Euzebya sp.: one gene and its partner. The protein of the gene in region 1 interacts with the protein of each later gene in a pairwise test. Links are inferred from orthologs where the notes say so. Each region holds a gene or a part of one and is shown in the gene's direction. Other genes may lie near its edges. The genes, in order: rlmB and ACEQ2X_RS16275.

Region 1 (14,929 bases):
GAGGGGGGGTGATCGGGCTGCTGCTCGGCGCGGCGGTGTCGTGGCCGGTCCTCCTGTTCGGCGGCAAGGCGTTCACCGTCCCGATCGCCGTCGCCGTCATCACCACGACCGGGTGGACGGGCTGGCGGCTCGGCCGCAGCCGCGCCTCTGACCTGCTGCGCTACCTGGGGGCGGGCGGGCGGATGCCGAGCGGGTCGCGGGCCGCGGGCGGCTCGTACAAGCTCGTCGACAGCTCGGCGCTGATCGACGGCCGACTCGTCGACGTGTGCCGCGGCGGGTGGATCGAGGGGGTCCTGCTGGTCCCGACGTTCGTCCTGTACGAGCTCCAGGGCCTGGCCGACGCCGCGGAGCCCGAGCGCCGTCGGCGCGGCCAGCGCGGGCTCGACAACCTCGCGGCGCTGCAGCAGCTCGCGTCGGTCGGCGTGGAGGTCCTGGAGGAGCACCCGCCGGGTGACGAGGTGGACCTCCAGCTGCTCGCGGTCGCCCGGTCCCGCGGCACGCCGCTGCTCACCACCGACGCGAACCTGGCGCGGGTCGCCGAGGTCCAGGGCCTGAAGGTCCGCAACCTCCACAGCCTCGCCGACAGCCTGCGACCCCCGGTGGTCCCCGGCGACACCCTCGAGGTGCGCATCGCCAAGGAGGGCCGCGAGCGCCACCAGGGCGTCGGGTACCTGCCGGACGGCACGATGGTCGTGGTCGAGCGGGCCGCGGACGCCATCGACGCGACGGTCGCCGTCGAGGTGACCAGCATCATGGCGAACGCCAACGGGCGGATGCTCTTCGCGACCCGGACGGACCGGCCACGGCCGGTCAGCCGGGGCTCCTCGGCGTGAGCGTGCGCATCGGCCAGGGGCTCGACGTCCACGCCTTCGACGTCCAGACCCCCGACGATGCGCACGCGGCTCGCCCGCTCGTGCTCGGTGGCGTGGTGGTCCCCGGTCCGCCCCTGGCGGGCCACAGCGACGCCGACGTGGTGCTCCACGCCCTGGTCGACGCGCTGCTGGGCGCGGCCGGTGCCGGTGACCTCGGGGGCCTCGTCGGGGTGGACCGCCCGGAGACCGCGGGCGCGGACAGCGCGACGTTCGTGCAGGCGGCGGTGGCCGAGCTCGGGGGCCGCGGGCTCGCGGTCGGCAACGTCGACCTGACCGTCGTCGCGCAGCGGCCGCGGCTCGCCGCGCACCGCGAGGCGATGGCCACCCGCATCGCCGGTCTGCTCGGCGTCGCCGAGGGCGCGGTCTCGGTCAAGGCGACCACGACGGATCGGCTGGGGGCCATCGGCCGGGGCGAGGGGATCGCCTGCGTCGCGGTCGCGCTGCTGGTGCCCGCCGACCCCGAGGTCAGCTGACGGCGAGCGCCAGCGCGCTGAGGGCGACCACCGCGACGAGCAGCCCGAAGGCGACGCGCTGCAGGCGCTGCCGGCGGTGGAAGTCCCGGGTGCTCTGCCCGTAGCGCTGGCGCTCGATGCGGCGCACGACGCGCTCGGTCCGGACGCGCTCGCGCACGGACTGGCGGTTCACCTGCTGGTGCATGCAGACCCCATCGGCCGCCGCCGGCCGCTCCTTGAGCCCTGACCCGCTGGGAGGCCGAGGGCACCGACATCAGACCGCGAGAGGGTAGCGCGCGGCGTGCGGTCGACCACCGCGTACGCTGCGACCTGCCATGCGCCTGTACAACACCTTGACCCGGGAGCTCGAGGACGTCCTGACCGACGACGTGCGGTCCGGCGACCGACCGTTCGGCATGTACGTCTGCGGCCCGACCGTGCAGGACGTCCCCCACTTCGGGCACGCGCGGGCCGCGCTGGTGCCGGACCTGCTGCGCCGGCTGGTCGAGCACCACGGGATCGAGGTCCTGCACGTCCGCAACATCACCGACGTCGAGGACAAGATCATCGACCGGGCCAACGCCGAGGGTCGGGACCCCGCCGCGGTCAGCGAGCAGTACGCGCGGGTCTACGAGGCGCAGATGCGCCGCCTCGGCGTCCTCGAGCCGCACATCGTCCCGCGCGCGACGGGCCACATCATCGAGATGATCGAGCTGATCGGCGAGCTGGTCGAGCGCGGCTACGCCTACGCGGTCGACGGGGACACCCCCGGCCAGGACGTCCTGTTCCGGGTGCGCGCCTTCGAGGGCGACGGCACGCTCAGCGGCCGCAACCTCGACGACATGCTGGCCGGCGCGCGCGTCGAGCCGGACCCGCGGAAGGAGGACCCGGCCGACTTCACCCTGTGGAAGGCGGCCAAGCCGGGGGAGCCGAGCTGGGCGTCCCCCTGGGGGCCCGGCAGGCCGGGCTGGCACATCGAGTGCTCGGCCATGGCGCGGAAGTACCTGGACGGCCACCTCGACGTCCACACCGGCGGCAGCGACCTGATCTTCCCGCACCACGAGAACGAGATCGCCCAGTCCGAGGCGGCGACCGGCGAGCGCTTCGCCCGCCTGTGGCTGCACAACGGGATGCTCAACATCGACGGCGAGAAGATGTCGAAGTCCCTCGGCAACTTCATCACGCTGTCCGATGCGCTCGACACCTACGGCGGGGCGGTCCTGCGCCTGTACTTCCTGCAGCACCACTACCGCTCGATCGCCCAGTTCAGCCCCGACCGCCTGGAGGAGGTGCAGGCCGCGTGGCGGCGCCTGACGACCTTCGCGGCGAGCGCACCCGATGGCGGGGACGCGGACGAGGCCGTCCTCGATCGGGCCGTCGACGCGCTCGGTGACGACCTCGACACCCCCGAGCTGTCGAGCGTGCTGTTCGGCGTCGTCAGGGACGGCAACGCCGCGCTGTCCGGCGGGGACGCCGCTGCGGCGGCCACCGCGCGGGCGACCGCGATCGCGATCTGCCGCCTCGTCGGGCTGGACCCGGTCCAGCACGCCGGGGACGGACCGGACGTCGCGCCGCTCGTCGAGGTGCTGCTCGAGCTCAGGGCCCAGGCGCGACAGGACCGGGACTTCGCCACGTCCGATCGCATCCGCGACGCCCTGACCGCCGGTGGCATCGTGGTGGAGGACTCCCGGGACGGCGCCCGCTGGCGGCTCGCGTGAGCAGGCCGCGCAGGGGCGGACGACCGCAGCGCGGCGGCGGTGCCGACGACGAGCCCGCGCTCGAGGTCATCCCTGGTCGCCAGCCGGTCGCGGAGGCGCTGCGCGCCGGGCGCGCCCTCCGGTGGGTCGTGGTCGATCGGCGCGGCGGCGGGACCCTCGACGACCTGGCGGAGCAGGCCCGCCAGGCGGGCCTGGACGTCCGTGCCGCCACCCGCGACGAGCTCGATGCCATGGCGGGGGAGGTGCGCCACCAGGGCGTCGTCGCCGTCGCCGAGCCGTTCGCGTACGCCGACCTGGCCGACGTCGCCGGCGCGGATCTCGTCGTGGTCGTCGACGGGGTGACCGACCCCCGCAACCTCGGGGCGATCGTGCGCGTCAGCGAGCAGGCCGGGGCCGGCGGTGTGGTCATCCGCGACAAGCGGGCGGCAGGACCGTCCCCCGCGGCGGAGAAGGCCAGCGCTGGCGCGCTGTCCTGGCTGCCGGTGGTCCGCGTCACGAACATCGCCCGGGCCCTCGCGACGCTGCGCGACGCCGGCCTGTGGACCCTCGGCCTGGCGGGCGAGGCCGAGTGGACGGTGTGGGACGCCCCCCTCATGGACGAGCGGGTGGCGCTGGTCGTGGGGGAGGAGGGCCGAGGCCTGTCGCGGCTCGTCGCCGAGCAGGCGGACGCGCTGGTCGCCATCCCGATGGCGGGGCGGCTCGACTCGCTGAACGCCTCGACGGCCACCGCGGTCGCCGCCTTCGAGTGGCGGCGCCGCCACCTGGCGCGGGCCGCCGCGACTGGCTGAGCCGCGTAGGGTTGCCCGAGTGATGGACGCACCCGCGCAGTCCGGTGTGCGCGACGAGGAGCTGGTCGTGCGCGCCCGGCGCGGCGACGGGGTCGCACTCGACGCCCTCCTCGTCCGCTACCGGCCGGTGGTCCGGGCGCGAGCCCGGCGCTACCACCTCGCCGGCGCGGACCGCGACGACGTGGTCCAGGAGGGGATGGTCGGGCTGTACAAGGCCATCCGGGACTTCGCGCCCGACGGGGTCGATGGGCGCCCGGCGTCGTTCCGCACCTTCGCCGAGCTCTGCGTCGTCCGCCAGATCCTGACCGCGGTGCGGGCGGCGACCCGGGACAAGCACCTGCTGCTCAACGCCGCGGTGCCCCTCCACCCCGACCTGCCCCTCCCCGCGGACCGGCCCGGGTCGGGCGATCCCGCGGAGGACCTGATCCGACGGGCCGAGGCGGAGGTCGTGGGCAGGGTCGTCCGCCAGCTGCTGAGCGACCTCGAGGTGGCCGTCCTGGCCGGTCTGGCGGACGGGCACCGGTACGCCGAGATCGCCGAGGCGCTGGGGGTGACCGACAAGGCCATCGACAACGCCAGGCAGCGGATCCGGCGCAAGCTGGACGGTCCCCTCCGCCACGCGCGCGCCCGCGACCACGCTGCGTGATCCCGCGTTGACGTCATGTCATCGACCATCGACCGGCGGTGGACGCCGGCGGTACGGTGAGGTCGTGCGCGACGACGACCTCACCGCGGTGCTCGACCGGCTGGACCGCATCGCGCGGGCGCTCGACGTCGGGTGCACCAGCCTCGGCCACACCTACCGGGACGAGGTCGCGCGGGTCCTCCTCGAGACGTGCTGGGAGGGGATCGCCCTGGCGCACGGGCTGACGCTCGAGGTGGCCTACCACGACCTGTTCGGCGACATCGACGCGCTCTGCGCGGTGTGGGCGCAGGTCGCGGAGCAGACCGCGCAGGTGCACGCGGTTGAGCCGGCCGCCCGCGACGCCGTGGACACCTGCCGCACCACCGCCGCCGCGGTGGAGGCGCTCCGCGCGGGCGCCAGCGCCGTCGACGACGCCCAGCTGCAGGTGACCGCGCGCCCGCGCGACCGCCACGCCGCACGGGACGCCACGATCGCGATCCGCCGGCTGGAGGCGACGGCCGACTGCCTCTTCGTCGATGCGCTCGCCGACGACCGCCACGGCCGACTCGACGCCGCCATGGCGGTGCTCACCACCGTCGCGGCCCGTGCGGCCCGCGAGCGCGCCGCGGTCGCCCGCCGGGGCTGATGCGCCGGGGCTGGTCCGGCGAGGGCGACGGGGGTCCCGGCCGACTAGCCTTCCGGCGCCGCCCATCGCAGCCCCAGGGGAGGCGCAGTGACCGCCACGAACCTCACGCGTGAGGACGCCCGAGCCCGCGCGGCGTCGATCTCCGACGTCGCCTACCACGTCGAGCTCGACGTCGCCGACGGGGACCCGTCGACGTTCGGATCCACGACCCGGGTCACCTTCACCGCCCGCGAGGGCGCGGCCACGTTCCTCGACCTCGACGCGGTGGCGGTGGAGTCGGTCACCGTCGACGGCGTCGACGTGCCGGTCCGCCACGAGCGCGGGCAGCTGCACCTCACCGACCTCGCCGAGCGCAACGAGGTCGTGGTCACCGCCCGCTGCCCGTACAGCACGGCGGGGGCGGGTCTGCACCGCTTCGTCGACCCGGTCGACGACCAGGTCTTCCTCTACACCCAGTTCGAGCCCTTCGAGGCCCACCGCGTCTTCGCGTGCTTCGACCAGCCCGACCTGAAGGCGACGTTCGAGCTCGCCGTCCACGCGCCGGCCGGGTGGGAGGTCGTGTCCAACGGCACCGTCACCGACCGCCCCGACGCGGGTGAGGCAGGCCGGTGGACCTTCGAGCGGACCCCGCCCCTCCCCACCTACATCACCGCGGTGGTCGCGGGGCCCTACCACCGCGTCACCGCCGAGCACCGCGGCATCCCGCTCGGGGTCTACTGCCGACGCTCCCTCGCCGAGCACCTCGACCCCGACGAGGTCCTCGAGCTGACCCGCCAGGGTCTGGACTGGTTCGCCGCGACCTTCGACCGGCCCTACCCCTTCGGCAAGTACGACCAGCTGTTCGTGCCGGAGTTCAACTTCGGCGCGATGGAGAACCCGGGCTGCGTGACGTTCAGCGAGCGCTACGTCTTCCGGTCGCGGGTCACGAACGCCGCGAGGCTGTCCAGGGCCAACACGATCCTCCACGAGATGGCCCACATGTGGTTCGGCGACCTCGTCACCATGCGCTGGTGGGACGACCTGTGGCTGAACGAGTCCTTCGCGACGTTCATCGCCCACACCGCCGTCGCCGAGGCCACCCGCTTCGGCGAGGACTCCTGGGCGGACTTCGCCCACTCCGTGAAGGCCTGGGCGTACGCCCAGGACCAGCTCCCCTCCACCCACCCGATCGTGGCGGACGCCGTCGACACCCAGTCGGTCATGGCCAACTTCGACGGCATCACCTACGCGAAGGGCGCGAGCGTTCTGAAGCAGCTCCACGCCTGGGTCGGCGCGGACCCCTTCGTCGAGGGGCTGCGCAGCTACTTCGACGCCCACGAGTGGGACAACGCGACGCTCGCGGACTTCCTGGCCGCGCTCGAGGGCCCGTCCGGTCGTGACCTGACCCCGTGGGCGGCGACGTGGCTGCAGACGGCGGGCGTGGCGACCATCGCCGCGACCATCGAGACCGGACCGGACGACGTGATGACGTCGGTGACGATCACCCAGGACGCGCCGGCGGACCACCCCACCCTCCGCCCGCACCGCCTGCGCATCGGCCTGTACGACACCGGCCCCGACGGCCTGGTCCGCACCGACGTGGTCGAGACCGACGTCGACGGCGCCGCGACGGTCGTCGACGCGCTGGCGGGTCGACCACGTCCCGCGCTCCTGCTCGTCAACGACGACGACCTGGCGTACGCGAAGGTCCGCCTCGACGAGCGCTCGGTGCAGACCCTCGAAGCCGGCCTCGGCACGCTCCAGGGCAGCGTCGCGCGCGCGGTGTGCTGGAGCTCGCTGTGGGACGCCACCCGCGACGCCGAGCTGGCCGCGCGGCGCTTCGCCGAGCTGGTCGCCCACCACGGTCCCGTGGAGACCGACATCAGCGTGATGCAGACCCTGCTCCGCCAGGCCACCGCGTGCGCGGACCGCTACGGCGCACCGGAGAACCGCGACGCGATGCGCGCGGCCCTCGCCGACCTCGCCCGCGGCCAGCTCGGCGAGGCCGAGCCCGGCTCGGACGCCCAGCTGGTGTGGGTCCGCACGCTGGTGGCGACGCGGACCGACCCGGCCTTCGGCGCGGGGCTGCTCGACGGGTCGACGACCCTCGAGGGGCTCGCCGTCGACCACGACCTGCGCTGGTACGTCCTCGGGCACCTGGCAGCCGGCGGCCACGTCGACGCCGCGGCGATCGACGCCGAGCTCGAGCGCGACCCCACCGACGTCGGTCGCCGCGGTGCCGCGGCGGCGCGTGCGGCGCGACCGCTGGCCGAGGCGAAGGCGGCGGCATGGGAGACCGCCCTCGACCGCTCCACCACCCTGCACACGCGCCGGGCGATCCTGAGCGGGTTCTGGCAGGTCGAGCAGCAGGAGCTGCTGGCGGAGTACGCGGAGGGCCGCTGGGTGGACGCGCTCGCCGACCTGTGGGCCCACGCGAACGTCGAGGAGGCGCTCACCATGACCGAGGCGCTCTACCCCTCCGCCATCGTCGACGACGCCGTCGTGGCCGCTGCCGACCGGGCCCTGGCATCCGACCTGCCCGCCGTCGCCGGGCGCACGGTGTCGGAGAGCCGCGACGCGACCCTCCGCGCCCTCCGGGCCCGGGCGGCCGACCGCAGCTGAGCGGCGGGCACCCGCGCCGGTTCAGCGGGTCGCCAGGACCTCCGCCGCCGCCCGACGGCCCGACTCGACCGCGGCGTCGAGGGTCCCCGGGCGCGTGCCCGTGTGGTCGCCGGCGACGTGCCCCAGGCCGATCGGCTGGGCCAGGGCGGCGCGGGTGCCCCACGTGGCCGGGGAGTGCCCCGGGCGGCCGCCGAGCGCCCACGGCTCGTCGTGCCCCGCGCCCGTCACCGCGGGCCGGGCGGCGGCGAACGGCGCGGCGGGCATGCAGGCGTCGACAGCGGCCTTGACGGCGCCCACGGCCTCGGCGAGCGCGACCAGCCGGACGGCCTGGCCGCCGACGGCACCCGCCACCAGCAGCCCCGGTCCCCCCTCGCGCTGAGCCGCGGACTCAGCCGTCGTGCCGACCACCCCGTCGCCGAGCAGGCGGCCGGACAGGTCCTCGTCGCGCCACGACGGGGCCTCGTAGACCAGCAGGACGCGGGTCTCACGCCCGGTCGGGAGCGCCGCGAACCTCGCCGTCGCGTCCGGGTCGCCCAGGTCCAGGGTCGCGGCCACCGGGGCGGGCACCGCCAGCACGACGCGGTCGGCGCGCGTCTGCCCGCGGCTGTGGGTGACGATCGCGCCGCCGGGCCCCTGGCTGATCGCCGTCACCGCGTGGTTCGTGCGCACCGGCGCGGCGAGCGCGTCGGCCAGCGCCGACACGAGGACGTCCATCCCGCCCTCGACGGTCCGGGGCTCGGCGTCCGTGGACGTCCCGTCGGCGTCGGGGGCGGGCGCGAGCGCGGTCCCGACGAAGCCCGCGGACAGGTCGCTGAGGTCGTGGCCGACCAGGTCGCGGACCTGCGCGTCGAGGAGGCGGACCACCCGGGGATCGGGGTCCAGGGCGCGGAGCGCGGCGGGCACGGCGACGTCGACGACGTCCGGGTCGGCGTAGCGGACCAGCACCTCCCTGGCGGTGGCCAGCGCGGTCGCCTCGTCCGGGGACAGCGCGCCGGGGGCCCTGGTGGGGAGGCTGCCGAGGCAGACGACGTCGTCCAGGCCGGTCCGCGGACCCGCGTCGACCAGGGGGACGCGGACCTCCTCGGCCAGGCGGAGGACCGCTGCGTGGTCGGCGGCGATGCGGTCGGCGCCCGCCTCCATCCACGCGTCGGCCGGCAGGGGCCCGCCGCGGAGCGTGTGCACGCGCCCACCGACCCGTGCGGAGGCCTCCAGCACCTCCACCTGCCACCCACCCCGTTCGAGGTCGAAGGCCGCGGTCAGCCCCGCGAGGCCGGCGCCCACCACCACGGCCTGTCGACGGTCGACCTGGCGCTCCCGCGGCGGCGGTCCGGTGCACGCCGCCGCCCCGAGCGCGGCGAGGCCCCCCAGCACCGCACGTCGGCTGGTGCGCGCCACCCGGCTCAGAAGTCCGGGCCGACCAGGACGTGGATGTCGACGCCGTCGGACAGGCCCTGGTTCGCCTCGACGACCTGGAACCGCGGGTCCCGGGCGCGGAGCCCCTCGGCCTGCGGCTGGTTGCCGTCGGTGAAGTAGACCGTGGTGCGCTCGACGTCGCGCGACGAGCTCTGCCGCGCGACGATGTCGTAGCCGATCTGCTCGAGGGCGGACACGACCGCGTCGACCCTGGCCTGCCCGCCGCCGGCGTCGAGCACCTGGACCGAGGTCTCCGCCGGGGGTGCCGCGGCGGCGATCAGCTCCTCCGGGTCGACGGTGGGCGGCGCCGTCGGGGTGGCGCTGGCGGCCGTCGGGGTCGGGGTCGGGGTCGCGGCGGCCGCGGCGTCCTCGCTCGCGCTGGCCTCCGCCGCCGCCCGCTCGGCGGCGAGCGACGTGGCGTCGGGCCGCGCCTCGATGTCGAGGGCCCAGTTCAACCCGACGTACAGCGCCACCAGGAGGCTGCCCACGAAGATGAGGCGGGCGGCGTTCAGCGACAGCAGTCTCAGGAGGTTCTCCACGGCGAACCGCGAGGCTACTGCGAAACCCCGGATCGCTCGACGCGGCCGCCCGGCCGGGCGTCGTCCCCGTCGGGCGCGTCGGCTGGGTCCGGGGGCGGGCCGGCGCCGTCACCGGGCGCGGTGCCCGCGGCGTCCTGCAGCCGGCGGCGCAGGAGGAGGGGGTAGCCGATCAGGCCGACGGCGGCGAAGACGACCCACTGGACGGCGTAGGACAGGTGGTTGCCGGCATCGAGGCTGACCGGGCCGGCGGGCAGCGGCAGGTCGCCCGCGGTGCGGGCCTCCTCGTCGACCCGTTCGAGGTACGCGGTGGTGACCAGGTCGTCCACCTGCCCGCTCAGGCGCGCCAGGTCGACGCTGCTGACGAGCTCCGCGACGTCGCCGCCCGGCGGCAGGACCTGCCGAGCCGTGGTCGGCGGCTGGAGCCGGCCCTCCACCGCCACCTCGCCCGCCGGCGGCAGCGGCATCGGGCTGTCGAGCGGCATCCAGCCGCGGTTGACCACCAGCGTGCGGCCGTCGGCCAGCGCGAGCGGCGTCAGCACCTCATAGCCCGGCCGGTCCGCGTTCGATCGCGGGCTCAGCTGGACCTGCCCGTCGGCCAGGTAGGTCCCGGTGGCCGTCGTCGGGCGGTGCGCGACGTCCTCGGCCCCGAGGGCCTCGTCGAGCGGCACCGGCGCGCCGGCCAGCGCGGCCTCGGTCCGGGCGATCTCATCCTGGCGCTCGGCGTGCCGGTCGAGCTGCCACAGCCCGAGGTTCACGAACAGCACCACGATCGCGATCACGATGAGGTGCGTGACGATCCACCCCGGGCGCAGCAGCATGCGGGCCATGGCGTCCACTGTAGGTTTCGCCCGGTGCCGCCACCACCGCCCCCGCCGATCCGCACGCACCGCGTCGAGGTCGAGCCCGGGCGGGCGCTGAGCGTCCGCGAGCGGCCCGGCGACCGCCGCCCGTTCCTCCTCGTCCACGGGCTCGCGTCCAACGCGCGGCTGTGGGACGGGGTCTCGGCGGTGCTCGCCGCGGCGGGCCACCGGGTCGTCGCGGTGGACCAGCGCGGGCACGGCGAGAGCGATCGGGCCGCGACGGGCTACCGGTACCCGGAGGTGACCGGCGACCTCGTCGCGCTGGTCGAGGCGATGGACCTCGGCACCCCGGTCCTCGTCGGCCAGTCCTGGGGCGGGAACGTCGTGATCCACGCCGGGGCCGCCCACCCCGACCGGTGGCACGCGATCGCCGCGGTCGACGGCGGCACCATCGCCATCGGCGACCGGTTCGCCGACCCCCAGGAGGCCTGGGAGGCGCTGCGTCCGCCGCCGCTCGCCGGTCGCCCGGCCACCGAGGTCCGGGACATGATCGCCGCGGGGGTCGCCGGGTGGCCGGACGGGGCGCTCGAGGCGCAGATGGGCAACTTCCTCGAGCTCGAGGACGGCACGGTCCGGCCGCGTCTGGCGCTGGCCGACCACCGCCAGATCGTCGAGGCGATGCACGCGGCGGACCCGAGCGGCGTCTTCGGTGACGTGGAGGCCCCGGTGCTGCTGCTCCCGGTCCGCGGCGAGGGGGCCTGGGGGGCGGAGAAGGCGGCGGCCGTCGACGCGGCGCTGGCCGTCCTGCCCCGCGGTCGGGTCCACTGGTTCGACGGCGCGCACGACGTCCACCTCCAGCAGCCCGACGCGGTGGCCGAGGCCCTCCTGGCACTGGCGGCGGATCCCGTCGACGAGGTGTGACGCACCCGTCACACGGGTTTTGCATGCCGATCGACGGAAGGGGTCTACTCTGGGCCCGGTCGTGCTCCCTCCCTCCATAGGGCACGACCTCTGGTGTGGCCCTGCGCTATCGGCTCGGCGCGGGGCCACACCGTCCCCCTCCCCCTCCGGATGGCGGCACCTGGTGGCTCCGCACGCGCTGATCGGCGAGGATGCGCCCGATGGGATCCGGCGGTGCGCGTCGCCCCGCGACCGCCGTCTACGCCGCGGTCGCGGTGCTCGACGCCGCGCTCGCGGCCCGAGGTCCCACGGCCCGGCCGGTGCGACGGGTCACCAAGCCGCTGTTGATGCCGGTGCTGCACCTCGCGACGCGCCCCCGCGCCCGGCGGCGGGCCGTCGCCCGCGCCACGGCTGTCGCCCAGCTGCTGTCCTGGGCCGGCGACCTCGCGCTGCTGGGGGAGGGGCGGACCCCCTTCCTCGCCGGGGTCGGGTCCTTCGCGGGCGCCCACGTCGGCTACGTCGCGGCCTTCCGGTCCGTCCGCGACCCCGCGGCGTCCTGGCGGGAGCCCGGGCCCGTGGCCGCGGCCGGCACCTGGGTCCTGCTCGCGCCGGCGCTGGCCGCCGCGGCCGGTCGGGACGACCCCGAGCTGCGCCTGCCCGTGGCCGGCTACGCGGGGATCATCTGCACGATGGTGGCCGCCTCGACGGTCCTCGACCGCCACCTGCCCCGGCGGACCCGCGGCGAGATCGTCGCGGGCACCGCCCTGTTCCTGCTCAGCGACTCCCTCATCGGGGTGCAGCGGTTCCTGCGCCGCGCCCCCTCCCCGCTCCTCGAGGGCGCCGTCATGGCGACCTACACCGCAGGCCAGTGGTGCATCGCCGACGGGCTCCGGAGGGTCGCGGACGCGGAGCCGGGACGGGGAATCGAACCCCGGACATTCGCTTTACAAGAGCGACGCTCTGCCAACTGAGCTATCCCGGCGGGTGGCCGTCAGGGTAGCGGCGGGCCGCCCCCGGCGTGCGGCGGTTCCGCGGCCCGGGCGGGGGTGGTGCGTACGATCGCGCCGTCCACCCCCGAGGAGCTGAGGTGCTGTGCCCAGGCGAGAGCTGAGCGACCGCGACCGCGCGGTGCTCGACTTCGAGCGCGACTGGACCGCCCACCAGGGCGGCAAGCTCGCGGCGATCGCCGCGACCTTCGGGTTCTCGCCCACCCGCTACTACCAGGTCCTCGCCGAGTTGGTGGACTCACCCGCCGCCGAGCGCCACGACCCCCTGCTGGTCCGCCGCCTCCGCCGTCGCCGCCGCGCCCGCCACGCGCGGACGACCGCACCCGGACTGACGGACCACCGTGGCCGCGGGCAGACGAAGTAGGGTCACGGCGATGGACTCCTACGAGCAGGACGACTACGGGCCGGCGCCGACGCAGTCGTCGATCGCCGCGCCCCTCATCCGCGCCCTGCTGTTCGCCGCGCTGGCGTTCCTCATCTACTGGATCGTCTTCGGCAGCATGGGCGACGGCGAGGAGGTGACGGCCCTCGACGGCACCGAGACGCCGCAGGACACCACCCCGCTGGTGACCGGGAGCGAGATCCCCCTCGAGACCCTGCCCACCGGCCCGGTCACGGAGGCGCCGGGCCTTCCCGGCGGCACCGAGGGGCCGTCCGCCGCCCCGGCCGGGACCGAGACACCCGGCGCCGCGGGCGGCCAGGTCGGTGCGGGCACGTCGGTGCAGGTGATCGCCGGGGCGAACACCACCGCGGAGCAGTTCGACGCGGCCGTGCAAGCGCTCACCGAGCTCGGCTACGACGTGACCGAGTCCGGCGTCTCGCCGAACCCCTACCCCCAGACCACCGTGTTCCCGAGCCCCGGTCAGGACGCCGCCGCCCAGGCGCTGGTCTCCGCCGACGAGCGCTTCACCACGGTGGGGGAGAACCCCGGCACCCTGACCGAGCAGATCCAGATCCACGTCCTCGTGGGCGAGGACTGGCCCAGCTAGCCACGGCTCCGCAGGTCGGGACGGAGCCGGCGGGCGGCCAGGACCGCGTCGATCGCGTCGGCCACGCCGTCGCCGTTCCGCCCGGGGACGCGCACGCAGCCGGCCCCCTCCTCCCCGTGGCCGTTCGCCACGATGACGTAGGTCCCCACCTCGCCCGCCATCGTCAGGTCCTCGACGGAGTCGCCGACCGCCAGCGCCTGGTCGCGGGTCAGTCGGCGCTCGGCGAGGTCCTCGGCCAGCGCCGCCGCCTTCCCCGTCCCCCGCGCGACGAGGTGGTAGGCGTGCACGTCCGCGCGGCCCTCCCAGCCGCCCGCGCGCCCGTTGTCGAGCACGTGTGCCCAGCCCAGGCCCGCGGCCTCGAGCGCCGCGTCCGCCGCGGCGACGTCGATCCGGCCGTGCAGCAGGTGCCCGCCCTCGCGGCCGGCGTCCCAGGGCTCGAACGGACGGATGTCCCCGTCGAACGCCGCGAGCAGGACGTCGAGCGCCCCCGCGACGCGCAGCGCCTCCCGCGGGGTGTCGGCCAGGTCCCGGGGGCACCCGCCCCAGCGGTGGTGCTGGGCGCCGCCGCGGATGACCACCGTGCCCACCTCCGCGATCGCCCCGTCCAGCCCGAGCAGCCGCGCGTCGTGGCGCAGGTCCGCCGCCCGGCGGCCGCTGACGGCGACGACCGCGATCCCCTCCTCCGCCGCGGCCACCAGCGCGCCCGCCGCCCGCAGGCTCGGCCGGCCGTCCGCGTCGCGCAGCACCGACCCGCCGCGCCCGAGGAGGGTGCCGTCGAGGTCGGTGTAGACCACCTCCACGGGCGGGAGGGCGACCAGGTGGTCGATCAGCGGGTCGACGGCGTCGGAGGCGAGCTCGGGCATGGGGACGAGCGTCGCACACGCGTCCGCACACGTCGGGGCCCGCCCGCACCCGGACCTGCGCGCTGTCGTCGGTGTCCGGCACACTGCCGGTCGCCCGCCCCGACCGCCACCTGACTGGAGCTCCCGTGTCCGACGCCGCCGACCGATCCCGCATCGCCGACCTCGGCCTGGCGCCCGGGGGGCGGCGGGCGATCGAGTGGGCGCGGCGGCACTCACCCGTGGTGGACACCTACCTGCGCGAGCGCCTCGCCGACGGGGCGCTGGACGGCCGTCGGGTCGCGCTGGTGGTCCACCTGGAGGCGAAGACGGCGCTGCTCGCCACGGTCCTCGCGGACGCCGGTGCCGAGGTCGTCGTCGCCGGGTCAAACCCGCTGTCGACCAAGGACGAGGTCGCCGCGGCCCTGGTCGACCGGGGGATCGAGGTCCACTCGACCCGGGCGAGCGGCTACGCGGTGTGGGAGGAGGACCTGCTGGCCGTGGCGGACTCCCGCCCCGAGCTCGTGATCGACGACGGGGCCGAGCTGACCACCCGCATGGCCCGCCACCGCCCGGAGGCCTACGCGGGCCTGGTCGGGGTCACCGAGCAGACGACCACCGGCGTGGCGCGGCTGCGGGCCCTGGCCGACGCCGGTCGGCTCCCGTTCCCGGCGATGGCGGCCAACGACGCGGCCTGCAAGCACCTCTTCGACAACCGCTACGGGACGGGCCAGTCGACG
Region 2 (14,920 bases), on another replicon or contig:
CTGGATGCACACCTCGGTCGCGCCGACCGCCCACGCCTCCGCCGCCCGGTCCGCGACCTCGTCGAGGGAGAGGGTGTAGGCGTCGGGGTCGTCGCGGCGCTGGGCGAACGCGCAGAACCGGCAGCCGACGTAGCAGACGTTCGTGAAGTTGATGTTCCGGTTGACGACGTAGGTCACCACGTCCCCCACCCGGTCGGCGCGCACGGCGTCGGCCGCCTCGCACAGCGCCGCGAGGTCAGGCCCCTCGGCACCGAACAGCACGAGCGCCTCGGCCTCGGTGGGCGGTGTCCCGTCGACCGCCCGGTCGAGGATGCCCTCGACGTCCCCGTCGACCCGGACCCGCGGTGCCGGCGTGGACCGCTGCCGGCGCGACGACAGCTCCTCCGCCGCGATCAGCGCCGTGTCGCCGGACACGTCGGCGGCGTCGGCCCGCAGGACCCCCTCACCCCGTGACCAGCCGGTGACCCCGTCCCCCGCCGCCGCGTCGGTCCAGCGGCCGTCGTCGCCGACGGCCTCGAGCGCGTCGGGGGCCTGCCAGCGCTGCGGGGTGGGCACCCGTCCCTCCACCGCCAGCCCGTCGGGACCGGCGAGGGCCCGCACGACGTGGCGCATCGGCCCCGCCAGCCACGGGTCGGGGGTGCGGACGTAGCTCGGGTACGCGCACAGCCGCTCGACCAGGCGCTTCCCCGCGGCTGCGGTCCGGGCCGCCAGCTCGTCGAGGTGGGGCCAGGGCGCCTCGGGGTTGACGTGGTCCGGCGTGACCGGCGAGACGCCGCCCCAGTCGTCGATGCCGGCGCCGACGATCTGCTCGACGTCGGCGGGGGAGAGGTTCGGCGGCGCCTGCAGGTGCACCTTCGTCGGCAGCAGCAGCCGGGCGACGGCGATCGTCGCGAGCAGCTCGTCGCGGTCGGGCTCCGGCGCGTGGCGCATCGCGGTGTCCGGCTTGGCCCGGAAGTTCTGGACGATGACCTCCTGCAGGTGGCCGTACCGCTTCGCGGTGGCCGCCAGCGCCATCAGCGCGTCGACCCGCTCGGCGTGGGTCTCGCCGATCCCGATCAGGATCCCGGAGGTGAACGGGACCGCGTGCTTGCCGGCGTCCTCGATCGTCCGCAGCCGGACGGCCGGCACCTTGTCGGGCGACCCGTGGTGCGGCATCCCCCTCTCGCCGAGCCGGTCGGCGGCCGTCTCGAGCATCATCCCCATCGACCCGGACACCGGCTTCAGCGCGGCGATCTCCGTCCAGCTCATCACCCCGGGGTTGAGGTGGGGGATCAACCCCGTCGCCTCGATCACCGCGATCGCGGCGGCGCGCAGGTAGGCGAGGGTCGAGTCGTAGCCCCGCTCGTCGAGCCACCGCCGCGCCGCCGAGTACCGCGCCTCGGGGCGGTCGCCCAAGGTGAACAGCGCCTCCTTGCACCCCGCCCGCCGGCCCTGCTCGGCCACCTCGACCACCTGGTCGATCGACATGAACGCCGGGATGTCGCCCTTGGGCGGCCAGGCGAACGTGCAGTACCCGCAGGTGTCGCGGCACAGGTGGGTGAGGGGGATGAACACCTTGCGGCTGTAGGTGACGGTGTCGCCGAACGCGCCGTCCCGGACCCGTGCGGCGACGCCCATCAGCGCGATCAGGTCCTCGCCCCGCGCGCCGACGAGCGTGGTCGCCTCGTCCGCGTTGAGGACCTTTCCGGCGTCGGCGCGGGCCAGCGCCCGCCGCATGGCGTGGGTGCGGGCGGGGGCCTGGGTCATGGGCGGTCAGGCTAGCGCCGCCGCCCGGCGACCCACCAGCTAGCGCAGGCGACCCATGAGCTCGACCATGTCGAGGTCGTCGTGGAGCTGGTGCTGCAGCATGAACCGGCTGACGCCGGCCTCGCGGTAGGCGTCGAGCCGCTCCTGGGCCTGGTCGACGGTGCCGACGACCCACTCGTGGCGGAGCCCGTCCAGCCACCCCTCGACATCACCCTCGGCCTGCGAGATCTGCATGAGCCGCTCGGCGCGGCGGCGCACGTCGGCGTCGTCCTCGCCGAGGATGCAGCCGGTCATGATCGAGAGGGGGAGGGGGTCGCGTCCCGCCTCCTCACAGGCCGCGTCCAGCCGTCCACGCCGCTCGGTGACGGCGTCGATCGAGGGGAACGTGGTGTTGTACTCGTCGGCGTACGTGGCGGCGAGGCGGGCCCCCCGCGGTCCGGCGGCACCGCCCATGATCAGGTGGATGTGCCCGAGGGGCTTGGGCAGCGCCCCGCAGGACTCGAGGGTGTAGTGGGTGCCGCTGAAGTCGACGGCGTCCTCGGTCCACTGGCGGGTGATGATCTCGAGCTGCTCGGCCAGCACGTCGTAGCGGGTCGACGTGTCGTGGAAGTCGAAGCCGTACATCCGGTGCTCGAGCTCGTTCCACCCTGCCCCGATCCCGAGCTGCACGCGACCGCCGGACACGTGGTCGGCCGTGACCACCTGCTTGGCCAGCACCGAGGGGTGGCGGAAGGACGTCGGCGACACCATCGTCCCGAGCAGGATGTCCTCGGTGACGGCGGCCAGCGCCGACAGCGTCGCCCACGCGTCGAGGGACCCGCGCTCGGTCCGGCCCTGCACGCTCGCGTAGTGGTCGCTGCGGAACAGGCCCTCCAACCCGGCGTCCTCCGCCGCGTCGGCCAGCGCCAGCCACTGCGCCCAGGTGACGTCCTCTTGCCCTTCGATCATCAGGTTGATGCCCATGGCCCCAACCCTGCCCGTGGAGGGGTGGGGGGACACCGTGGCTAGCCTGTCCCGCCATGGACGTGGTGGCTCTGGCAGGGGGGATCGGCGCGGCGCGGTTCCTGCGCGGGCTCGTCCGCGCCGTCGACCCGGCGCGGTTGACCGTCGTCGCGAACACCGGCGACGACATCACCGTCCACGGGCTCCACGTCTCGCCGGACCTCGACACGATCACCTACACCCTCGGCGGCGGGGTGCACCCCGCGCAGGGCTGGGGGCGTGCCGACGAGGCCTTCGCGGTCGCCACCGAGCTGCGGGATCGCTACGGCCGTCCGGACTGGTTCACCCTCGGGGACCGGGACATCGCCACCCACCTGGTGCGCACCGAGGTGCTCAGCCGCGGCGGGCGGCTCAGCGACGCCACGCGGGTGATCACCGACGCGTGGGCGATCCCCTTCCGCCTCCTGCCGATGACCGACGACGACGTCACCACGATGATCGAGACGGTCGACGGCCACCGCCTGCACTTCCAGCGCTGGTGGGTCGGCGAGCGCGCGGAGCCCCCCGTGGCGCAGGTCCGATTCGACGGCGCCGAGCGAGCCCGGCCAGCCCCCGGCGTGATCGCGGCGATCCAGCGCGCCGACGTCGTCGTGCTCTGCCCCTCCAACCCGGTGGTGTCGATCGGGACGATCCTCGCCGTCCCCGGCATCCGGGAGGAGCTGGCCGCGAAGCCGGTCGTGGGGGTCAGCCCGATCGTGGGCGGGCGGGTCGTGCGCGGGATGGCCGACAAGCTGCTCGGGGTCGTGGGCGCCGAGACCTCCGCGGCCGGCGTCGCGGGGCTGTACGCCGACCTGCTCGACGCCTGGGTCATCGACGACGCCGACGCGGACGCCGCGGACGGGCTGCGCGCCGGCGGGCTCGCCGTCGCGGTCACCGACACGATCATGTCCGACGTCGACGTCACCACCGCCCTGGCCCGCACGGCCCTCGGCCTGGTCACCTGATGGGCGGCGGGGTGGCGCACGTGGGGGGAGTCCGCTCCCCGCAGCGGATGGAATCGACATCTCTGAGGGGGAGGGGTGGGGACCCCCCGTGGAGGGATTCGACACCTTCGAGGGGGAGGGGTGGGGGTGCTGATGGCTACTGGTGCGGAAGAGCGGTGGAGTGCACGGGAGATCAGCGCCCGGATGTCGAATCCATCCACGGGCCGGTCTGCACGGACACCCTCCGGAACCGCGACGGTGTCGATTCCATCCGGGTGGCCAGCACTCCCCACCCCACCCCCCACCCCGCGCCGCACCCGGCTCGCGGGCCCGCGATGACCGGGGAGGTCGTGGTCACCCCGGTCCAGGGGGTCGGGGAGGTCACCGCGGGCGCCCCGCTCGCCCGACTCATCGCCGACGCGGTCGACCTGGTCGACGGCGACATCGTGGTGGTGGCCTCCAAGGTCGTCGCCAAGGCGGAGGGGCGGGTCATGCCGCTCGGCGACGGCGAGACCCCCGAGGACGCGCGCCGACGTCTGGCCCTGGCCGACGAGGTCGTGGCGGAGACCCCCCACGTGGTGATCGTCCGGACCGCCCACGGGCACGTCTGCGCGAACGCCGGCATCGACGCCTCCAACGTCCCCGGCGGCGGGGTGCTCCTCCTCCCCGCCGATCCCGACGCGAGCGCGGCCGCCCTGCGCCGCGACCTGGCCGCCACCGCCGACGTCGGCGTGGTCGTGGGCGACCCCTTCGGGCGGGCGTGGCGGCAGGGCCAGACCGACGTGGCGCTCGGCGTGGCGGGTCTCGCCGCCCTCCGCGACGAGCGCGGCACCGTCGACCGGGAGGGGCGGCCGCTGTCGGTGACCCTGGTCGCCGTCGCCGACCAGCTCGCGGGCGCCGCGGACCTGGTGCGCGACAAGGCCGCCGGCGTACCGGTCGTCCGCATCCGCGGCCTCGGCCACCTGCTCGGCGCCGCGGGGACCGGCGCGGACCTGATCCGCGCACCCGCGGAGGACCTCTTCCCCCACGGCCGTGGCTGGCTGGCCCGACGGCTCGCGACGGGGGAGGGCGCGCCGGTCCGCGACACGAGCCCCGCGGCCTGGGAGTGGGACCTGGTCCTCCGCGCGGCCGGCGGCGGGACGCGGGACGGCGACCGGCTGGTCACCGACGACGGGTTGGTCGCCGGGCGGGCGGAGGCGTGCCTCCTCGACCTGGGCTACCCCGTCGACCTGGTCCACGGTCCGGAGGGCTACGCCGTGGTGGTCCGCCCCTCGCCGTAGCCTGGCCCCATGTGCGGAATCATGGGCTACACCGGTGCCGACCAGGCGCTGCCGATCCTCATCGACGGGCTCGCCCGGCTGGAGTACCGCGGCTACGACTCCGCCGGCATCGCGGTCATCGGTGACGGAGGGGGCATCGAGGTGGTGAAGCGGGCCGGCAAGCTCGCCAACCTCACCGACGCGCTCGGCGATGTCGGGCCTGCCGGCCACATCGGCATCGGCCACACCCGCTGGGCCACCCACGGCGTCCCGAACGACGTCAACGCCCACCCCCACACCGACCCGACCGGCGACATCGCCGTCATCCACAACGGCATCATCGAGAACTACGCCGAGCTCAAGGCCGAGCTGATCGAGCGCCGCGGCGCGGTGTTCCGGTCCGACACCGACACTGAGGTGATCGCCCACCTCGTCGCCTCGCTGTACGAGGGGTCCCTCCCCGCGGCCGTCCGGGCCGCGACCGCCCGCTTCGAGGGCCAGTACGCCTTCGCCGTCATCGACCGGCGCCACCCCGACGTGATCGTCGCGGCGAAGCGGGCCGCCCCGATGATCCTCGGCCACCTCGACGGCGGCGCGCTGCTGTCGAGCGACGTCGCCGGCCTGATCGCCCACACCGCGGACGTCGAGGCGCTCGAGGACGACCAGGTCGCGGTGCTGACCCCCGACGGGATCACCGTCACCGACCTGGACGGCACCCCGACGGAGGGGCACCGCTACACCGTCGACTGGGACGTCGAGGCGGCCGAGAAGCAGGGCTACGACCACTTCATGGCCAAGGAGATCCACGAGCAGCCCCGCGCGGTGGCCGACACCCTCCTCGGCCGCGTCGACGCCGACGGTCGTATCGCGCTCGACTCCGTCGACTTCGACCCCGCCCTGCTGCGCGCCGCGGACAAGGTCTACGTCGTCGCCTGCGGCACCAGCTACCACTCCGGGATGGTCGCCAAGTACGGCATCGAGCACTGGGCCCGCATCGGGGTGGAGGTGGAGATCGCCAGCGAGTTCCGCTACCGCGACCCGATCCTCACCCCCAACACCGTCGTGGTGGCGATCAGCCAGTCGGGGGAGACCGCCGACACCATCGCCGCCGCGGAGTACGCCCGCGCCCAGGGCGCGAAGGTCGTCGCGGTCACGAACATCGTCGGGTCGACGCTGGCCCGGCTCGCCGACGCGGTGATCTACACCCGCGCGGGCCTCGAGGTCGCCGTCGCGTCGACCAAGGCGTTCATCACCCAGGTCGTCGCCCTCGACGTGCTCGCGCTGTACCTGGCCCAGGAGCGCCGGCAGATGTTCGCCGAGGAGTGCCGCGACGTCCTCGAGCGGTTGGAGGCCCTGCCCGCGCTCATGGAGCGCGTCCTGGCCGCGGAGGACCAGATCGCCGAGCTGGCCCGGCGCTTCGCCGACGCCGACTACGTGATGTTCATCGGTCGCCAGGTCGGGCTGCCGATCGCGTTGGAGGGGGCCCTCAAGCTGAAGGAGATCAGCTACGTCCACGCCGAGGGGTTCGCCGCCGGGGAGATGAAGCACGGCCCGATCGCCCTGATCGACGACGGGGGGCCGGTGATCGCCCTGGCCACCGACGGGCACGTCAAGGCGAAGGTCGTCTCGAACATCCAGGAGGTCAAGGCGCGCGGCGCGGTCGTCCTGGCCGTCGCCACCGAGGGCGACACCGAGGTGAAGGCCCACGCCGACCACGTGATCTACGTCCCGGACGTCCACGAGCTGCTGTACCCGGTGCTGACCGTCCTGCCCCTCCAGCTGCTCGGCTACCACATCGCCGTCGCGCTCGGCCGCGACGTCGACCAGCCCCGCAACCTGGCCAAGACCGTCACCGTCGAGTAGCCGGGGCCCGCTGTGATCGTCGGGGTCGGCATCGACCTGATCGAGATCGACCGGATCCGTGCCGCGCTGTCGCGGACCCCGTCGCTCCGGCGGCGCATCTGGACGTCCGCGGAGTGGGAGGGGTGCGCCGACCGCGTCGAGCGGCTCGCAGCGAGGTTCGCGGCCAAGGAGGCCGTCGCGAAGGCCATCGGCACCGGCGTGCGCGGGTTCTCCCTCGTCGACGTCGAGGTGATCAGCGACGGCGTCGGCCGCCCCTCCGTCGTCCTGCGCGGCCCGGCCATCGCCGTCGCCGAGGCGCGCGGTGTGGCCGTCGTCCACCTCTCCCTCACCACCTCCGACGCGGTCGCCGCTGCCTACGCCGTCGCCGAGGGCTGACCGGAGGGGACCGACACCTGACAGGATGGGTCGGCGATGATCCCGCTCTTCCTCCCCTCCCAGGTCCAGGCCATGGACGCCCGCGCGTTCGAGCGGGGGGTCGACCCTGCGGCGCTGATGGACCTGGCCGCCGGGCACCTCGCACGAGGCGTGCTGCGGGTGGCGGACCGACGCCACGGCCTGCGCGTGGCCCTCGTGTGCGGGAAGGGCAACAACGGGGGGGACGGGATCGCGGCCGCACGGCACCTCGCCGCTCGCGGGGCCAGCCCGACCGTGGTGCTCGTCACGGCGCCCGAGGAGCTCGGCGACGACGCCGCGCGGGAGCTGGTCGCGTGGCGCCGGCAGGCCGGCCGGGTCGTCGTGGCGACCGACGGGTCCGCCATCGGCGCGGCCCTGGTCGGCGCGGACGTGGCCGTCGACTGCCTGCTCGGCACCGGGGCCACCGGCGAGCCCCGCGGGGTCTACGGCATCGCGGTGGCCGCCCTCAACGGCTTCGACGGGCCGGTCGTCGCCTGCGACATCCCGACCGGGGTCGACGGCGCCACGGGGCGGGTGCCGGGTGTGGCCGTCGACGCGCAGCTCACCGTCACCCTCGGCGCGCACAAGCGGGGGCTGTGGCTGCCCCCCGGCGCCGAGCTCGTCGGCGAGCTCGTCCTCGGCGAGATCGGGGTGCAGGACGGCCAGGACGCACCGGCGGCTCGGGTGCTCGAGCCCGCCGACCTGCCGCGGGTGGCGCCCGTCGCCGCCGCGCGGGCCCACAAGCGCAGCCGCGGGGTCGTGACGGTCTACGCCGGCGCACCGGGCACGGCCGGCGCGGCGATCCTCTGCGCCCGGGCGGCCCTCGCGGGCGGGGCCGGTCTGGTGACGGTCGCGACGCCGCAGGCCGTGGCCCCGATCGTCGCGGGCGCGGTGCCGGAGGCCATGACCCTCGGCCTGCCCGACGACGTCGATGGGATCATCGACGCCATCGGCTCGGCGATGGAGCGCGCGGACGTGCTCGCGATGGGGCCCGGGCTCGGGTTGGCGCCCGGCACCCAGCACGCCGTGCGCCGGCTGGTGGCGACCGTCGAGCGGCCGATCGTGCTGGACGCCGACGGCCTGAACGCCTTCCGCGACCACCGGGACCAGATCGGCGCGCACGCCTGCGAGGCGCTGGTCATGACGCCCCACGCCCAGGAGCTCGGCCGGCTCACCGGCCTGAGCGGCCACGGCGTGCACGCCCGACGGGCGGACCTGGCCGCCGAGAAGGCCGCGGAGTGGGGGGCGACCGTCGTCGCCAAGGGACCCGGCACGGTCATCGCCGCGCCGGACGGCCGGGTCTGGATCAACGCGACGGGGAGCCCTGCGCTCGCCACCGGCGGCACCGGCGACGTGCTGACGGGCGTGACGGCCGCGCTGGTCGCCCAGCAGCCCGGACCGCCGAGCGTCGCCGCCGCGGTCCACCTGCACGGCCTGGCCGGCGACCTCGCCGGCCGGGCGGTGTCGATCCGCGCGACCACGGCGGGCACGGTCATCGAGCACCTCGGCGCCGCCGCCCTCGAGCGGGGCATCTGACCGTGGCGCCCGAACCCTCCCCGACGCCACCTCGCCACCGGCCGGTCTGGGCGGAGATCGACCTCGACGCGATCCGCCACAACGCCGGCGTCCTGCGCCACCACGCCGGCGGGGTCGACCTGATGGCCGTGGTCAAGGCCGACGGCTACGGCCACGGCGCCGTCCCGGTCGCCCGCGCGGCCCTCGAGGGCGGCGCGACCTGGCTGGGGGTGGCCCTGGTGGAGGAGGGGGAGGAGCTGCGAGACGCCGGGATCACGGCGCCGATCCTCGTCCTCAGCGAACCGCCGCCCGCCGCCGCCGGCGCGCTGCTCCACGCGGGGCTGACCCCGACGGTCTACACCCACGTCTTCACCCAGGCCCTGATCGCGGCGGCCGGCGACCGGGTGGTGGACGTGCACCTGAAGATCGACACCGGCATGCACCGCGTCGGCCTGCCGGAGCCGGCGTGGGACGAGGCCTTCGCGCATCTGGCCGCGTCGCCCCGGCTCCGCGTCGCAGGGCTGTGGTCCCACCTCGCCGTCGGGGACGTCCCGGACGCCGGCTACACCCGCGCGCAGGCCGAGCGGTTCGCCGACGGGGTCCGTCGCGCGCGGGCGGCCGGCCTGGCCCCGGATCTGCTGCACCTCGCCAACTCGGGCGGGACGACCCTCACCCCGGACGTGCACCTCGACCTGGTCCGCCCCGGCATCGCGCTGTACGGCAACGAGGCCGCACCCGGGATCCTGCTCGACGAGCTCCGCCCGGCGATGGCCCTCCGGTCGCGCCTCACCTTCGTCAAGCCGCTGGCCGCCGGGGAGTCGGTGTCCTACGGCCTCCGCTGGACCGCGGCGCGCGACACCGTCGTCGGCACGGTGGCCGGGGGCTACGCCGACGGGATCCGCCGGGGCCTGACGAACGTCGGCGAGGTCGTCGTCGGCGGCCGTCGCTGCCCGATCGCCGGCACCGTGTGCATGGACCAGTTCCTCGTCGACCTCGGGCCGGGGGCCACCGACGCGAGCGGTGACGACGTGTGGCTGATCGGCGGTCCCGACGCGGTCGCGGTCACCACGGCGGACTGGGCGCGCTGGCTCGACACCATCACCTACGAGGTCACCTGCGGCATCTCGGCCCGCGTCCCGCGCGTGCACACCAGCCGCAGATGATAGCGTTTGCAGCCGATGGGGCCGAACGACCTCGCCCGTTGAGGGCGTTTGACCTTCCATCGCGGTAGTAGGCCGTCTAACCTACGACCCCGCTCGGCGAATGACGTCGAGCCCACGAGCTGATAGAGGTGACCGATGATTGCAACGAAGCGCTGGCTGGTGCTGCTCGTCGTCCTCGCCATGGGACTCGCCGCGTGCGGCGGCGGCGACGGCGACGAGGAGGGCACCGACACGGGGACCGAGGAGGCCGGTGATGACGCGGCGGCCGACGAGGAGACCGACGCGCCGGCCGACGACGCAGCCGAGGAGACCGAGGGCGGGGACGACGCAGCTGCCGACAGCGGCGGCGGAGAGGACATCTCCGGGACCGAGGTGACCGTGTTCGGCGCCCCGACCAGCGTCGAGGCGGACGCGATCAACGCCGTCATCGACGAGACGTTCGACGCCAACACCGGCGCCAGCGCCACCTACGAGGGCTCGGACAGCTTCGAGGAGCAGATCCAGATCCGCGTCGAGGGCGGCAACCCGCCGGACATCGCGCTGTACCCCCAGCCCGGTGCGGTGATCGAGCAGGCGGAGGCCGGCAACGCCGTCTCCCTCGAGACCCTCGGCTTCGACATCGCCGACCTGGAGGCGCGCTTCGGCGAGTACCTCCTGTCCCTCGGCGAGTACGAGGGCGAGCACTACGGCCTGCCGACCAACGTCAACTTCAAGAGCCTGGTCTGGTACAACCTGCCGGTCTTCGAGGAGCAGGGCTACGAGATCCCCGAGACCTACGAGGACATGCTCGCCCTGACCGAGCAGATGGTCTCCGACGGCTTCGAGACGCCGTGGTGCATCGGCACCGGTTCCGACGCGGCCACCGGCTGGCCGGCGACGGACTTCATGGAGGACATCGTCCTGCGCCAGGCAGGCCCGGACGTCTACGACCAGTGGGTCACCCACGAGATCCCCTTCGACGACCCGGCGATCGTGTCCGCCGGTGAGACGATGGCGGAGATCACCCACTCCGACTACGTCCTCGGTGGCACCGCCGCCATCCCGGACATCGACTTCCGCGACGCCATGGACCCGATGGTCGCCGAGGAGCCCGGTTGCCTGATGCACCGCCAGGCCTCCTTCGCCGCCACCTTCTTCCCCGAGGGCACCGAGCTCGGGACCGACATCGACACCTTCCCGTTCCCGTCGATCGACGGCAACGAGGGCGCGCTGATCGCCGGTGAGATGGGCGTGATCTTCCGGGACGCCCCGGAGGTCCGTGAGTTCATCGACGTCTTCAGCGGCCAGGAGGCGCAGTGCCTCCAGGGCAGCCAGGAGGGCATCAGCCGCATCTCGCCGAACCTCGAGGTCGGCCCCGACTGCTACTCCGACCCGCTGACCGCACAGTCGGCCGAGGCCGTGGTCAACGCCCTCAGCGAGGGCACGGCGCGCTTCGACGCGTCGGACCTCATGCCGCCTGAGGTCGGCTCCGGCTCGTTCTGGACCGCCATGAACGAGTGGATGCGCGGTTCGGACCTCGAGTCCGTCCTCGCCGACGTCGAGGCGAGCTGGCCGTAGGAGTGGTTGACTGAGACGGCAGGGCCGGGAGCGCGACCGCTGCGCTCCCGGCCTTCTCCGTCTCCAGGGAGGTACACGTCTTGAGCCAGACCGAAGCCCCTCCAGCTCCAGAGCGGGCGCCCGCGCCCGAACCACCTGACCGATCCTCCGGGCGGCGGGCCGTCGAGGGCATCGTCGCCCTGCTCGTCATCATCGCGGTGCTCGGCATCGTCGCCTGGGCCTTCGTGTGGATGCGCGACACCGAGGCGAACCGCGCGCTGGTCGCCCTCGTCGCGGTGGTGACCGGCGTGGGCGGTGTGATCATCGCCTTCCTCGGCGCCGACCGGATCGTCGACCTGCTCCCCGTGGGCATGCGCGAGTCCGTCCGGCCGTGGGTGTTCGTCGGGCCGGCGCTGCTGCTGCTCGGCATCTTCCTCGTCTACCCGGCCATCAACACCGTCGTCACGGCATTCCAGGGACCGACCGGCGAGGAGTTCATCGGGCTCGAGAACTTCGAGTTCGTGTTCACCGACCCGTCCATGCTCCGGAGCATCCGCAACACGATCGCCTGGATCGTCGTCGTCACGGCGCTCGCGGTGGGGGTCGGCCTGATCTTCGCGGTGCTCGCCGACCGCCTCGACCGCGGGGAGGCCACGGCCAAGTCGCTGATCTTCCTGCCGATGGCGATCTCGTTCGTCGGCGCCAGCGTCGTGTGGGGGTTCATCTACGACTTCCAGGTGTTCGGCGAGCAGCGCGGGCTGCTCAACGGCATCCTCACCGGCCTCGGGATGGATCCGGTCTCGTGGTTGTCGATCGAGCCGTGGAACAACCTGTTCCTGATGGTGATCATGGTCTGGATGCAGACGGGCTTCGCCATGGTGATCCTGTCCGCGGCCATCAAGTCGGTCCCCGCCGACCTGCTCGAGGCGGGCCGCATCGACGGGGCCAGCGAGCTCCAGATCTTCTTCCGGATCATCATCCCGTCGATCCAGTCCTCGATCGTCGTCGTGACCACGACGATGATCATCAACGTCCTGAAGGTCTTCGACATCGTGTTCGTGATGACCAACGGGGGGTCGGGGACCGAGGTCATCGCCGAGCGCATGATCCGGTGGTTCTTCCGCAACAGGGACTACGGCAAGGGCGCCGCGATCGCCGCGGTCCTGTTCGTCGCGGTCATCCCCGTCATGGTCTGGAACGTGCGGAGGTTCCGCGAGGAAGAGGCCATCCGATGAGCACCACACCCCCCGCACCGACCGCGCCGGCACCCGAGTCCGAGCAGGAGCCGCGCGAGGTCCACGACGCCGGCGGCGGCAAGGGCCGTTGGGCGGCGCTCTGGGATCGCTGGCCGGTCAAGGTCGCGGTCCTCCTCATCGTCATCCTGTGGCTGATCCCGACCCTGGGCCTGCTCATCAACTCCTTCCGCGTCCGGGGGGAGATCGAGTCGAGCGGCTGGTGGACGGCCAACCCGTTCGACACCGCGCAGTGGACCCTCGCCCACTACCGCGAGGTGCTGAGCGCCTCGCGCGGGTTCGGCAACGCCTTCCTGAACAGCCTGGCGGTCTCCGTCCCGGCCGTGGCCATCCCGCTCGGCGTGGCCGCGTTCGCGGCGTACGCGTTCAGCTGGATGGAGTTCAAGGGCCGTCAGGTCCTGTTCGTGCTCGTGGTCGCGCTCCTCGTGGTGCCGCTCCACCTGGCGCTGATCCCGATCCTCCGGCTGTACACCGGCGGGGCGCACATCGGGACCTTCACCATCTTCCCCGACCTCGACCTGGTCGGGTCGTTCCCCGCGCTGTGGCTGGCCCACACGGGCTTCGGCCTGCCGTTGGCCGTGTACCTGCTGCGCAACTACATCGGCTCGCTGCCCTCGGAGGTGATCGAGTCGGCGAAGGTCGACGGCGCCAGCCACATGCAGATCTTCACCCGGCTCATCGTCCCGCTGTCGGTGCCGGCGCTGGCGGCGTTCGCCACCCTCCAGTTCCTGTGGGTGTGGAACGACTTCCTCGTCGCGCTCGTCTTCCTGGGCGGGACGCCGGAGGTGCGGGTCCTCACCGTCGCGCTGGCTGACCTGCAAGGGGCCAGAGGGCAGTTCGAGTACATCCTCCCCGCCGCCGCGTTCGTCTCCATGGCGTTGCCGATGGTGGTGTTCTTCGCCCTCCAGCGGTTCTTCGTCCGCGGACTGACCGCCGGAGCTGTCAAGGGGTGACGACCCACCCCGGTGGTCAGCCGCTGAGCCTGCGGGCTCGGTGGCTGACCATCGCCGCCGGCACGGTGGCGCTGCAGTTCAGCTTCTGGCCGGTCGTCGGCGCCGTGGCCGCGGCGGCCGACCAGGGGTCGGACATCGGCGGCCCGCTCGCGCTGGGCCTGGCGCTCGTCCCGCTCGTGCTCGGTGTGGTCGCCTTCGGATCACGTCGTCACGCCGCTGCCGGGGCGCTGCTCAAGGCGATGGGCGTGTTCCTCGTGATCGGGTTGCCGCTGTGCCTGCTCGACGTGGCCCTCGGGATGCTCGTCGGCTACGGCGCGGCGGGGATCGTCGCGCTGCGGCCGTCGGATCCGCCGTCGACCCGCTGGCGCTGGATCGCCCTCGGCGGGGTGGCGCTGTACGTCCTGGTCCTCCTCGCGTTCGTGCCGGGGCTGGCGCTGCTGACGGCGTCGATCGTCCCGTTCACGGTCCTCGGGTTGGTCGACCAGGCGTGGGAGGCGAAGGCCGCCGAGGAGGCGGCCGTCACGGTGGACAGCTGAGCGGAGGCGATGACGTGGACGACACACTGGTCCGGACCGAGCGCCGCGACGCGGTGGCGACGATCACGCTGACCAACGCGCGGCGCCGCAACGCGCTGTCCCTGGCCGTGTTGAGCGCGCTCGGCCAGGCGGTCGAGGCGGTCGCCGCGACCGATGCCGCCGGGCTGGTGATCACGGGGGAGGGGCCGGTGTTCTCGAGCGGACACGACTTCGGCGACATGGCGGGACGGCCGCTGTCGGAGATGCGGGCGCTGCTGCGCACCTGCACCGACGTGATGCTCGCCCTCCAGGAGATCCCCCAGGTCGTCGTCGCCCGGGTGCAGGGCCCGGCCCTGGCGGCTGGCTGCCAGCTCGTGGCGGCATGCGATCTGGCCGTCGCCGTCGACACCGCCACCTTCAGCGCCCCGGGTGGCAAGGCCGGGTGGTTCTGCCACACCCCGATGGTCGCGATCGCCCGGAACGTCGGGCGGAAGCAGGCGCTCGAGATGGCGCTGACCGGCGACGCGATCGACGCCGCCACCGCGCTGCGCTGGGGGTTGATCAACGCCGCCGTCCCCGCCGAGCAGCTCGATGACGCCACCCTCGACCTGCTCGGCCGGGCCACCCGCGGGTCGCGCATGTCGAAGGCGCTCGGCAAGCAGACGCTGTACGCCCAGATGCGCCTCGAGGAGCGCCAGGCCTACGACCTCGCGATCGAGGTCATGGCCGCCGCCTCCCAGACCGCGGACGGGCAGGAGTCGATGGCCAGCTTCGTCGAGCGCCGTCCCGCCGAGTACGT

Evidence for each region.
Region 2: the proteins of rlmB (region 1) and ACEQ2X_RS16275 interact in binary tests that used the Escherichia coli proteins (3 or more experiments, as listed by UniProt). The link is inferred for Euzebya sp. from one-to-one orthologs.

Annotation. Positions count from the first base shown.
Region 1 is NZ_CAXQBR010000075.1:51,797-66,725, reverse strand. Bases 1,935-4,934 are described here. They hold rlmB (23S rRNA (guanosine(2251)-2'-O)-methyltransferase RlmB), read left to right. Parts: upstream 1,935-3,038; coding sequence 3,039-3,830; downstream 3,831-4,934. Other genes in these bases: ACEQ2X_RS16750 (hypothetical protein), read left to right, coding at 4,541-4,934; ACEQ2X_RS16755 (sigma-70 family RNA polymerase sigma factor), read left to right, coding at 3,853-4,476; cysS (cysteine--tRNA ligase), read left to right, coding at 1,935-3,042. In the rest of the region: ACEQ2X_RS16780 (PIN/TRAM domain-containing protein), read left to right, coding at 1-833; ispF (2-C-methyl-D-erythritol 2,4-cyclodiphosphate synthase), read left to right, coding at 830-1,345; ACEQ2X_RS16770 (hypothetical protein), read right to left, coding at 1,338-1,529; more of cysS, read left to right, coding at 1,660-1,934; more of ACEQ2X_RS16750, read left to right, coding at 4,935-5,101; pepN (aminopeptidase N), read left to right, coding at 5,189-7,702; ACEQ2X_RS16740 (flavin monoamine oxidase family protein), read right to left, coding at 7,724-9,097; ACEQ2X_RS16735 (LytR C-terminal domain-containing protein), read right to left, coding at 9,103-9,654; ACEQ2X_RS16730 (SURF1 family protein), read right to left, coding at 9,669-10,481; ACEQ2X_RS16725 (alpha/beta fold hydrolase), read left to right, coding at 10,506-11,375; ACEQ2X_RS16710 (DUF3263 domain-containing protein), read left to right, coding at 12,447-12,725; ACEQ2X_RS16705 (LytR C-terminal domain-containing protein), read left to right, coding at 12,736-13,350; ACEQ2X_RS16700 (HAD family phosphatase), read right to left, coding at 13,347-14,213; ACEQ2X_RS16695 (adenosylhomocysteinase), read left to right, coding at 14,339-14,929. UniProt on the Escherichia coli protein: Specifically methylates the ribose of guanosine 2251 in 23S rRNA.
Region 2 is NZ_CAXQBR010000074.1:30,457-45,376, forward strand. What follows is about bases 6,473-9,463. They hold ACEQ2X_RS16275 (NAD(P)H-hydrate dehydratase), read left to right. Parts: upstream 6,473-7,204; coding sequence 7,205-8,722; downstream 8,723-9,463. Other genes in these bases: glmS (glutamine--fructose-6-phosphate transaminase (isomerizing)), read left to right, coding at 6,473-6,793; ACEQ2X_RS16270 (holo-ACP synthase), read left to right, coding at 6,806-7,168; alr (alanine racemase), read left to right, coding at 8,725-9,463. In the rest of the region: ACEQ2X_RS16245 (bifunctional FO biosynthesis protein CofGH), read right to left, coding at 1-1,746; ACEQ2X_RS16250 (TIGR03560 family F420-dependent LLM class oxidoreductase), read right to left, coding at 1,786-2,709; cofD (2-phospho-L-lactate transferase), read left to right, coding at 2,766-3,692; cofE (coenzyme F420-0:L-glutamate ligase), read left to right, coding at 4,007-4,951; more of glmS, read left to right, coding at 4,961-6,472; more of alr, read left to right, coding at 9,464-9,864; ACEQ2X_RS16285 (ABC transporter substrate-binding protein), read left to right, coding at 10,000-11,421; ACEQ2X_RS16290 (carbohydrate ABC transporter permease), read left to right, coding at 11,502-12,635; ACEQ2X_RS16295 (carbohydrate ABC transporter permease), read left to right, coding at 12,632-13,606; ACEQ2X_RS16300 (hypothetical protein), read left to right, coding at 13,603-14,142; ACEQ2X_RS16305 (enoyl-CoA hydratase-related protein), read left to right, coding at 14,157-14,920. UniProt on the Escherichia coli protein: Bifunctional enzyme that catalyzes the epimerization of the S- and R-forms of NAD(P)HX and the dehydration of the S-form of NAD(P)HX at the expense of ADP, which is converted to AMP.